Linked DNA regions of Reyranella humidisoli. The protein of the gene in region 2 binds, or shares a complex with, the protein of the main gene of each other region. Links are inferred from orthologs where the notes say so. Each region holds a gene or a part of one and is shown on either strand. Other genes may lie near its edges.

Region 1 (5,934 bases), on a different replicon or contig from region 2:
CATCTTGAGCAGGACCGCGTAGTAGCCGCCGACGCCGATCAGGGCGAGGCCGGCGACCAGCATGCCGGTCACCGCACCCGCCTTGAAGGCGAGGTCGAGACCCGAGGCCAGGCTCTTCTGGGCGGCAACGGCGGTACGCACGTTGGCGCGCACCGACACGTTCATGCCGATGAAGCCGGTGGCTCCCGACAGGACCGCGCCGATCAGGAAGCCGATGGCGGCGAACTTGCCGAGCAGCAGCGCCAGGATGACGAGGACAACGACGCCCACGATACCGATGGTCATGTACTGGCGGCGCAGGTAGGCAGCCGCACCTTCCTGGATGGCTTGCGCGATTTCTTGCATGCGCGGGGTGCCGGCGTCTGACGCCATGACCCGCGATGCGGTAACGACGCCATACAGCACGGCAATCAAGCCGCAGCCGATGACGCCCCAAAGAACGGTGGACATTTTTCCTAACCTATTGTTTTTTCAGCGCTTCTAGCGCATCGCAGCCCGAAGCATGGAACTCCCCCCGGGGCGAGGCGCGCGGAAAATGACATGCCGCCCGTGTCGGCGCAACTCGCCGATGGGAAAAGCCCCGTCTCGTCAAGGGCTTGGCGTCAGGCGCGTGACGGATTCCGCAGCCGGAAAATGCCGATCACCAGCAGCGCGACCAGCACCAGCGCGAGGGCGACGTAGTTCAGGGCCGCCCAACCCTTCAACTCCAGCACCACGCCCGCCATCAGGCTGGCAACGGTGGTCACGCCGAAGACCATGAAGTCGTTGAACGCCTGCGCCTTGCCGCGTTCGGCCGGTCGGTAGGTGGTGGTCAGGAGGGTCGTCGCGCCCACGAACAGGAAGTTCCAGCCCACGCCGTTGAGGCTGAGGGCGCCCCGGAAATGCCATTCGGTGACGCCCATCAGCGCCACGACGACGCCCGCCACGAGCAGGACGATGCCTGCGATCATGACATTGAAGATGCCGAAGCGGGCGATCAGCTGTCCGGTGTAGAACGACGGCAGAAACATTCCCATGACATGCACGAAGATCGTCACGGGAGCCTCGGTCGCCTTGAGACCGCATTGCACGATGGCCAGTGGCGAAGCCGCCATCACGAAGGACATGACGCCAAAGGCGATCATCGCACCGGCGCAGGCCACCATGTAGGCCGGCTGGGTGACGATCTCGAAGAGCGGCCGCTGCGGGCCGGTCGAGTCCTCGACCCTGACCTGTGGGAATTCGATGAAGCCCAGCACGATGAAGACAAGGACGTGGATGACGATGACGGCGACGAAGCTCGCCTGGAAGAGCGGCAACCAGAGATCGGGCGTGAAGCGCGCCAGCGTCGGACCGACGATGCCCGCCAGCACGCCGCCCGCGGTGACGTAGGAAATCGCCTGCGCGCGAAAGTTACCGGGCGCCAGTTCGACGGCCGCGAAGCGATAGAGCTGCATGTTGGCGATGGCGTACCCCAGGAACAGGCCGCCCAGGCACATCACCGGGAAACTGCCGAGACCGAGCCCGATCGCCGCCAGAAGCGAGCCGATCATTCCCATCACGGAACCACTGCGGAAACCGAGCTTGCGGCCGCGCCGCATCATCAGCAACGAGGCCGGAAACACCGACAGCATGACGCCCAAATGCTGCATGGTGATGGGCAGATTGGCCCACATGCGCATGTCGGGCGAAACGATGGTCAGCACGGCCAGCGCCGACGAGGCGAACATCAGCGTGTTGCTGCTCTGCGTCAAAGCCTGGCACATCGCCAAAAGAGCGATGTTGCGCAGCGACCGGCGCGGCATGCGGCCGTCGGAGGCTGCGGGCATTTCCTTCACCTTGATAGATCCGTCCATTGGCCCGGCACTCTAGTCACGCGCCCTGTCCGCGCCATGGGGAGATGCGCAGTGCAGCTATGAGAATGCCCACTTCACTAGAAGTGAACGTATCCCTTCCGCGCAGTCAAGACGATCTCCGCGCCGGCCTTCAATTCCACTCCTGCTCCCCGCACGAAGCGGCCGATGCGCGTGACCTTGACCCCGGCCCGGCGCGCCGCGGCCTCCAGGGCCGCGTGTTTCCGGCGCGGCACTGCCATCACCAGTTCGTAGTCGTCGCCGCCGCCGGCCACGTTCGGCCACAAACCCGGGTCGGCCGCCACAGCAGCGCGGCCCGCGACCGACAGGGGTACCTCGCTCCGCTCGATCGTCACGGCAAGGCTGGAGGCGCTGGCGATATGACCGGCATCTGCCAGCAGCCCATCCGACACGTCGGCGCACGCGGTTGCGATGCCGACGAGTTCGGGTCCCAGCGTGGTGCGCGGTCGCGGCAGCCGGTAGCGATCCTCGAGGGACGCCCGCTGGCGGGCCGACAGATTGCGCAGACCGCCTTGCGCCACCAGCAGCCCCAACGCCCCGTCGCCGATCGTACCGCTCACCCAGAGCTCGTCCCCTGCCCGCGCCCCGGCACGCCCGAGCCCCTTGCGCCGTGCCACCCGACCGAAGGCGGTGATCGTCACGGTGAGCGGCCCCGGCGTCACCACCGTGTCGCCGCCGCACAGGACGATTCCATAGCGCCGCTGGTCCGCGGCCAATCCTCTGGCGAAGGCGGCGACCCAGGCCTCGGTCCAGTTCGACGGCAAGGCGAGCGACAGTTGATAGACGAAGGGCGTCGAGCCGCCGGCCGCGAGATCGGACAGGCAGACGCGCAGGGCCTTGGCGGCGATCCGGGCCGGCAGGTCGTCGGCCAGGAAATGGACGCCCGCCACGATCGTGTCGGTCTTGACCACGAGGTCGCGCCGCGCGTCGGCAGCGAGGAAGGCGTTGTCGCTCTGCAGGTTGCCTGCGCCCCTGAAGCCGCGGGCGAGTGGCGCGAAGTAGCGGGCGATCAGCTCGAATTCACCGATCCGCCCAGGCCGCGCCATGACGGCCTACTTCTGGTCGTCCGGCCGCGCCTGACGCGCCACGCGGTCGAGAACGGAGTTGATGAAGCTCGGCTCGCCCTTGTCATAGAACGCGTGGGCGATCTCGACATATTCGTTGATGACGACGCGCCACGGCACGTCACCCCGATGCGCGAGTTCGTAGGCGCCGGCGAGCAGGATGGCCCGCACCAGACGATCGACGCGTGCCCAGGTCCAGTCCTGCGCCAGCGAAGCCGTCACCATCGCCTCGAGCGCGACCTGGTTGGTCGTGGTGCCTTCGACCACGTCCTTGAAGAGCGGACGGTCGGCGTCGCGGCGCATGCCGCCCTCGCCGGCTTCGCCGGTACGCACCTTCAGGAACTGCTCGATGATCTCGGCCGGGGCATCCTGCCCCTCCTGCCATTGATAAAGCGCCTGGACCGCTGCCAACCGGGCGGCCTGGCGGCGGCTGGGCACGGCCGGCTTGGCGTCGCTCACGATTTATTCCAGCGACGGGCCAGAGCCACCATCGCAAGGCAGGCATGGGCCGCATCGCCGCCCTTGTCGCCGCGATCCGTAAAGGCACGCGCCCGCGCCTGTTCGATGTTCTCGACCGTCACGATGCCATAGCCGATCGCCAGCTTCTTCTGGACCGCGAGATCCATCAGTCCGCGGGCACTCTCGCCGCAGACATAGTCGTAATGTGTGGTCTCGCCGCGAATGACGCAGCCGAGGGCCACGTAGCCATCGTACCGCTTGCCCTTCTTGCCGGCCGCCAGGGCGATCGCACCGGGGATCTCGAAGGCACCCGGAACGACGATGCTTTCCACCTTCGCGCCGTTCTTCACGATCTCCCGCTTGGCGCCATCGATCAGCGCGTCGGCGATATCGGCGTAGTAGCGCGACTCGACGATGAGAATGCGCGCGCCCTTGACGCCGGCGACCGCCGGCCGGGCGGTCGGGTTTTCGGTCCGTGTCGACATGCTTAAACCTTCGCGCGGCCGGGGACCGGCTTCTGGGCGACGATCTTAAGACCGAAGCCCTCGAGACCGACGACGCTCTTCTGGGAGTTGCTGAGCAGCACCATTTCCTTCACGCCGAGATCGATCAGGATCTGGGCGCCGACGCCGTAGTCGCGCAACTCCTGCCCAGCCGGTTCGATCGGCTCCCCGGCGCGGCGACGCTGCTCGGCCAGGACGACGGTGAGCGGCTCGCGGATCAACACGATGACGCCGCGGCCTTCCTTGGCGATCTCGCGCATCGAGGCCTCGATCTCGCCGCCGCGGCCACCGCTGCGCTGGCCCAGGGTATCGGTGAAGAGATTGACGGCGTGCATGCGCACCATGACCGGACCGCCCGCGGCGGGATCGCCCTTCACGAGCGCGACATGCTGCGCCATCGTCACCTTGTTCACGTAGACGACGCAACGGAAGTCGCCGCCCCAGGTGCTGTCGAGCGCGGTCTCGCTGATGCGCTTCACGATCGAGTCGTAGCGGCGGCGATAGGCGATCAGGTCGGCAATGGTGCCGATCTTGAGCCCGTGGCGCTGCGCGAAGGTGATGAGGTCGTTGCGACGGGCCATCGTGCCGTCGTCGTTCATGATCTCGCAGATCACGCCGGCCGGATTGAGGCCTGCCAGGCGCGCGATATCGACCGCAGCCTCGGTATGGCCGGTACGCTCCAGCGTGCCGCCGTCGCGGGCAACCAGCGGGAAGACATGGCCCGGCGTCACGATGTCCTGCGGCCCGCATGACGGATCGATCGCCACAGAAACGGTGCGCGAGCGATCGGCGGCCGAGATGCCGGTCGTCACGCCCTCGCGCGCCTCGATCGAGACGGTGAACGCGGTCGAGTGGCGGGTCCGGTTGTTCTGCGACATCAGCGGCAGGCCGAGCTGTTCGACCCGTTCGCGCGTGAGAGCGAGGCAGATCAGGCCGCGCGCGTGCCTGGCCATGAAGTTGATGGCCTCCGGGGTCGCCCACTGAGCCGGGATCACCAGGTCGCCCTCGTTCTCGCGATCCTCGTCGTCGACAAGGATGAACATCCGGCCCTTCCGGGCCTCCTCGATGATGTCCTCGGCGGCGGCCTTCACTTCGCTGAAGGTGACCCGCCAAGCGTCCTTTTCGAGCGCACTCATTTTTTCTGATGCTCCAACAGTCGCGCAACGTAACGCGCGAGCATGTCCACCTCAAGGTTGACCCGCTGGCCGACCCTGGTCTGTCCCAGAGTGGTAACCGCCTGGGTGTGTGAAATCACATTCACGCCGAAGCAGTTTCCATCGACTTCATTGACCGTTAGCGAAATGCCGTCGATCGCCACCGACCCCTTGGCCGCGACGAAGCGCGCCAGTTCGGGCGGCGCCTCGAACACGAAGCGCACGCTGCCGCCTTCCGGTGTCATGGAGACGATCCGGCCGACGCCATCCACGTGACCGTACACGAGATGGCCCCCCAGCTCGTCGCCAAGCTTCAGCGACAATTCGAGGTTGAGGCGGCTGCCGACCGTCCAGTCGCCGAGATGCGTCTTGTCGAGGCTCTCCGCCGAGACCTCGACCGTGAACCGGCCGGCGCCCTTCTCGACCACCGTGAGGCAGCAGCCCGAGCAGGCGATCGAGGCCCCGATGGCGATCGGCGCCATGTCGTGCCGGGTGGCGATGACGAATCGACGGTCACCCGCCTTGCCGCCGGGGTCAACCGAGACGATCTCGCCGATGTCGGACACGATACCTGTGAACATGGCCGCTACTTAATCCTCCCGCCGCCAGGTTTCCAGCGTGTCGCCCTGCAGTTGCCGCGCCGAAACCAGCCGGAACCGGGGCGCGGAACCGAGCCGTGCAAATTCCAGTCCGCCGACCGCAGAGCGGCCGTCTCCGCCCAGGATCAACCCGGCGCGGTAGCTCGAAATGCCGTCGACGAGGCCAGCCTTCAGGAAGGACGCGGCCACGTGGCCGCCGCCCTCGACGAGGACCCGGGTCAGCCCCCGCGTGCCCAACGCCTGTGCGGCCGCCGCAACGTCGATACGCCCGTCCGTGCCGACGTCGACCTCGACGATCTCTA
Region 2 (3,581 bases):
GGTCGAGGCCAATGTCGGCGCCCCGCAGGTCGCGTATCGCGAGACGCTGGGTCGCAAGGCCGACATCGACTACACCCACAAGAAGCAGTCCGGCGGTTCGGGCCAGTTCGCCCGCGTGAAGCTGACCTTCGAGCCGGGCGAGCCCGGGTCGGGCTACTCCTTCGAGAACAAGATCGTCGGCGGTTCGATTCCCAAGGAGTTCATCCCGGGCGTCGAAAAGGGCCTCGAAGCCTCGCGCGAAACTGGCGTGCTTGCCGGCTTCCCGGTGATCGACTTCAAGGTCACGTTGACCGACGGCAACTACCATGACGTCGACTCCAGCGTACTCGCCTTCGAAATCGCCGCCCGCGCGGCGTTCAAGGAGGGGCTTGCGAAGGCCCAGTGCAAGCTCCTGGAGCCGATCATGAAGGTCGAGGTGGTCACGCCCGACGACTACATGGGCGACTGTATCGGCGACCTGAACAGCCGCCGTGGCCAGATCCTGGGCATGAACGCGCGCGGCAACGCGCAGGTTATCGACGCCATGGTGCCGCTGGCCAACATGTTCGGCTACGTGAACACGCTGCGCTCCATGACGCAGGGGCGTGCTGCGTATTCCATGACGTTCGACCACTACGCGGCCGTGCCGCAGGCGGTGGCGGACGAAGTGGTCGCCAAGCTGGCTGGCTAACAAACCGAATTTAAGTAAGGAAGACGACTATGGGTAAAGCTAAATTCGAGCGGAACAAGCCGCACTGCAACATCGGTACGATCGGTCACGTGGATCACGGCAAGACGTCTCTGACGGCGGCGATCACGAAGATTCTGGCGAAGTCGGGCGGCGCGACGTTCACGGCCTACGACCAGATCGACAAGGCTCCGGAAGAGCGCGAGCGCGGCATCACGATTTCGACGGCGCACGTTGAATACGAGACGGCGAACCGTCACTACGCGCACGTGGACTGCCCGGGCCACGCCGACTACGTGAAGAACATGATCACGGGCGCGGCGCAGATGGACGGCGCGATCCTGGTGGTTTCGGCGGCCGACGGCCCGATGCCGCAGACGCGCGAGCACATCCTGCTGGCGCGCCAGGTCGGTGTTCCGGCGCTGGTGGTGTTCATGAACAAGTGCGACATGGTCGACGATCCGGAGCTTCTGGACTTGGTCGAGCTGGAAGTGCGCGAGCTGCTGAAGAGCTACCAGTTCCCGGGTGACGACCTGCCGGTGATCCGCGGCTCGGCGCTGATGGCGCTTGAGGACAAGAACCCGGAGCTGGGCGAGCAGGCTGTCCTGAAGCTGATGGAAGAGGTCGACAAGTACATTCCGCAGCCTGCGCGCGACAAGGACAAGCCGTTCCTGATGCCGATCGAGGACGTTTTCTCGATCTCGGGCCGCGGCACGGTGGTTACGGGTCGCGTCGAGCGCGGCATCGTGAAGGTGGGCGAGGAAGTCGAGATCGTGGGCCTGAAGGCCACGACGAAGACGACGGTGACGGGCGTCGAGATGTTCCGCAAGCTGCTGGATTCGGGCGAGGCGGGCGACAACATCGGCGCGCTGCTGCGCGGTGTCGGCCGCGAGGACGTGGAGCGCGGTCAGGTTCTGTCGAAGCCGGGCGCGATCACGCCGCACACAAACTTCGAGGCTGAGGCGTACATCCTGACGAAGGAAGAGGGCGGCCGTCACACGCCGTTCTTCACGAACTACCGTCCGCAGTTCTACTTCCGGACGACGGACGTTACGGGCGTGGTGACGCTGCCGGAAGGCACGGAGATGGTGATGCCGGGCGACAACGCCCGCCTGGTGGTGGAGCTGATCCAGCCGATCGCCATGGACGAGGGCCTGCGCTTCGCCATCCGCGAGGGCGGACGCACCGTCGGCGCCGGCGTCGTCACCAAAGTCGTAAAGTAAACGTAACGGACGCGACAAGGCGAACATCATGGCCATGGACAACACAAACATCCGGATCCGGCTGAAGGCCTTCGATCACCGCGTGCTCGATTCGTCGACCAGCGAGATCGTCAGCACGGCCAAGCGGACGGGCGCACAGGTGCGTGGGCCCATCCCGTTGCCGACCGGCATCGAGAAGTTCACGGTCAACCGTTCGCCGCACATCGACAAGAAGTCGCGTGAGCAGTTCGAGATCCGTACGCATAAGCGTGTGCTCGATATCGTCGATCCGACGCCGCAGACCGTGGACGCGCTGATGAAGCTCGACCTCGCCTCCGGCGTGGACGTCGAGATCAAGCTCGGCGCCTAAGCGGACCAGGAAAGAAGGAAGAAGACCATGCGTTGCGGTCTCGTCACCCAGAAGGTCGGCATGACCCGCGTCTTCAACGACGCCGGGGAACATGTGCCCGTCACCGTTCTGAAGGTGGATCAGCTGCAGGTTGTTGCTGTCCGCTCGGAAGAGAAGGACAAGTACGTCGCCGTGCAGCTCGGCTATGGCAAGGCCAAGGTAAAGAACGTGACCCAGCCGATGCGCGGTCACTTCGCCAAGGCCAAGGTCGAGCCGAAGAAGAAGCTCGTCGAGTTCCGGGTCGCCAAGGACGCCGTTCTCGAAGTCGGCGCCGAGCTGGTGCCCAGCCACTTTGTGCCGGGCCAGTTCGTCGACGTCGTCGGCACCACGATCGGCCGCGGTTTCACCGGCTCGATGGTTCGCTGGAACTTCCACGGCCTCGAGGCCAGCCACGGCGTGTCGGTCTCGCACCGTTCGCATGGCTCGACCGGTAACCGCCAGGATCCCGGCCGTACGTTCCCCGGCAAGAAGATGGCCGGCCACTACGGCAACGAGCGCGTGACCACGCAGAACCTGAAGGTCGTCGCCGTCGACGACGAGAAGGGCCTGTTGCTGGTGTCCGGCGCCGTTCCCGGCCCGGCCAACGGCTACATCATCGTCAAGGACGCCTCCAAGCGCGCCCGTCACAAGGATGCTCCCTACCCGGCCGGCCTGCGCAAGGCTGCTGGCGAGGCGGCTCCGGCGGCTGAAGCCGCTCCGCAGGCTTAAGGATCAGGTCATGAAGATCGCGGTCAAGACCATCGAGGGCGGCAGCGCCGGCGAGATCGATCTCGCCGATGCGGTGTTCGGCGTCCCCGTTCGCAAGGACATCCTGCAGCGCTGCGTCGTGTGGCAGCTGTCGCGCCGCCAGCAGGGCACGCACAAGACCAAGGGTCGCTCCGAGATCACGGCGACGGCCAAAAAGATGTACGCCCAGAAGGGCACCGGTCGCGCCCGTCACGGCAACGAGGCGGCGCCTCAGTTCCGCGGCGGCGGCAAGGCCTTCGGTCCGGTCGTGCGCAGCCACGCCAGCGACCTGCCGAAGAAGGTCCGCCAGCTCGCGCTGCGCACCGCGCTGTCGGCTAAGGCGGCCGAGGGCAAGCTGATCGTGGTCGAGGCGGCGGCGCTGGCCGAGCCGAAGACCGCCCAGCTGAAGGGTCACTTCGGCAAGCTCGGCGTCACCAGCGTCCTGGTGATCGGCGGCGCCGAGATCGACACGAACTTCGCCCGTGCCGCGGCCAACATCGCTCATGTCGATGTGCTGCCGCAGCAGGGCGCGAACGTCTACGACATCCTGCGCCGCGACACGCTGGTGCTCACCAAG

The links. Proteins that work in one complex are often made in the same cells at the same time.
Region 1: the proteins of rpsJ (region 2) and nusB are in contact, whole or in part, in a solved structure (PDB 3D3B), measured with the Escherichia coli proteins. The link is inferred for Reyranella humidisoli from one-to-one orthologs.

The regions. Positions count from the first base shown.
Region 1 is NZ_JAHOPB010000003.1:96,847-102,780, reverse strand. What follows is about bases 1,642-4,591. They hold nusB (transcription antitermination factor NusB), read right to left. Parts: upstream 3,377-4,591; coding sequence 2,906-3,376; downstream 1,642-2,905. Other genes in these bases: ribB (3,4-dihydroxy-2-butanone-4-phosphate synthase), read right to left, coding at 3,864-4,591; KQ910_RS23930 (6,7-dimethyl-8-ribityllumazine synthase), read right to left, coding at 3,373-3,861; thiL (thiamine-phosphate kinase), read right to left, coding at 1,913-2,899; KQ910_RS23945 (MFS transporter), read right to left, coding at 1,642-1,835. In the rest of the region: KQ910_RS23950 (sodium-translocating pyrophosphatase), read right to left, coding at 1-450; more of KQ910_RS23945, read right to left, coding at 603-1,641; more of ribB, read right to left, coding at 4,592-5,015; KQ910_RS23920 (riboflavin synthase), read right to left, coding at 5,012-5,614; bifunctional diaminohydroxyphosphoribosylaminopyrimidine deaminase/5-amino-6-(5-phosphoribosylamino)uracil reductase RibD, read right to left, coding at 5,624-5,934. UniProt on the Escherichia coli protein: Part of the processive rRNA transcription and antitermination complex (rrnTAC). The complex forms an RNA-chaperone ring around the RNA exit tunnel of RNA polymerase (RNAP).
Region 2 is NZ_JAHOPB010000001.1:3,076,440-3,080,020, forward strand. The notes cover bases 832-3,581. They hold rpsJ (30S ribosomal protein S10), read left to right. Parts: upstream 832-1,924; coding sequence 1,925-2,239; downstream 2,240-3,581. Other genes in these bases: tuf (elongation factor Tu), read left to right, coding at 832-1,890; rplC (50S ribosomal protein L3), read left to right, coding at 2,267-2,986; rplD (50S ribosomal protein L4), read left to right, coding at 2,997-3,581. Also shown: fusA (elongation factor G), read left to right, coding at 1-670; more of tuf, read left to right, coding at 700-831. UniProt on the Escherichia coli protein: Involved in the binding of tRNA to the ribosomes. Part of the processive rRNA transcription and antitermination complex (rrnTAC). The complex forms an RNA-chaperone ring around the RNA exit tunnel of RNA polymerase (RNAP).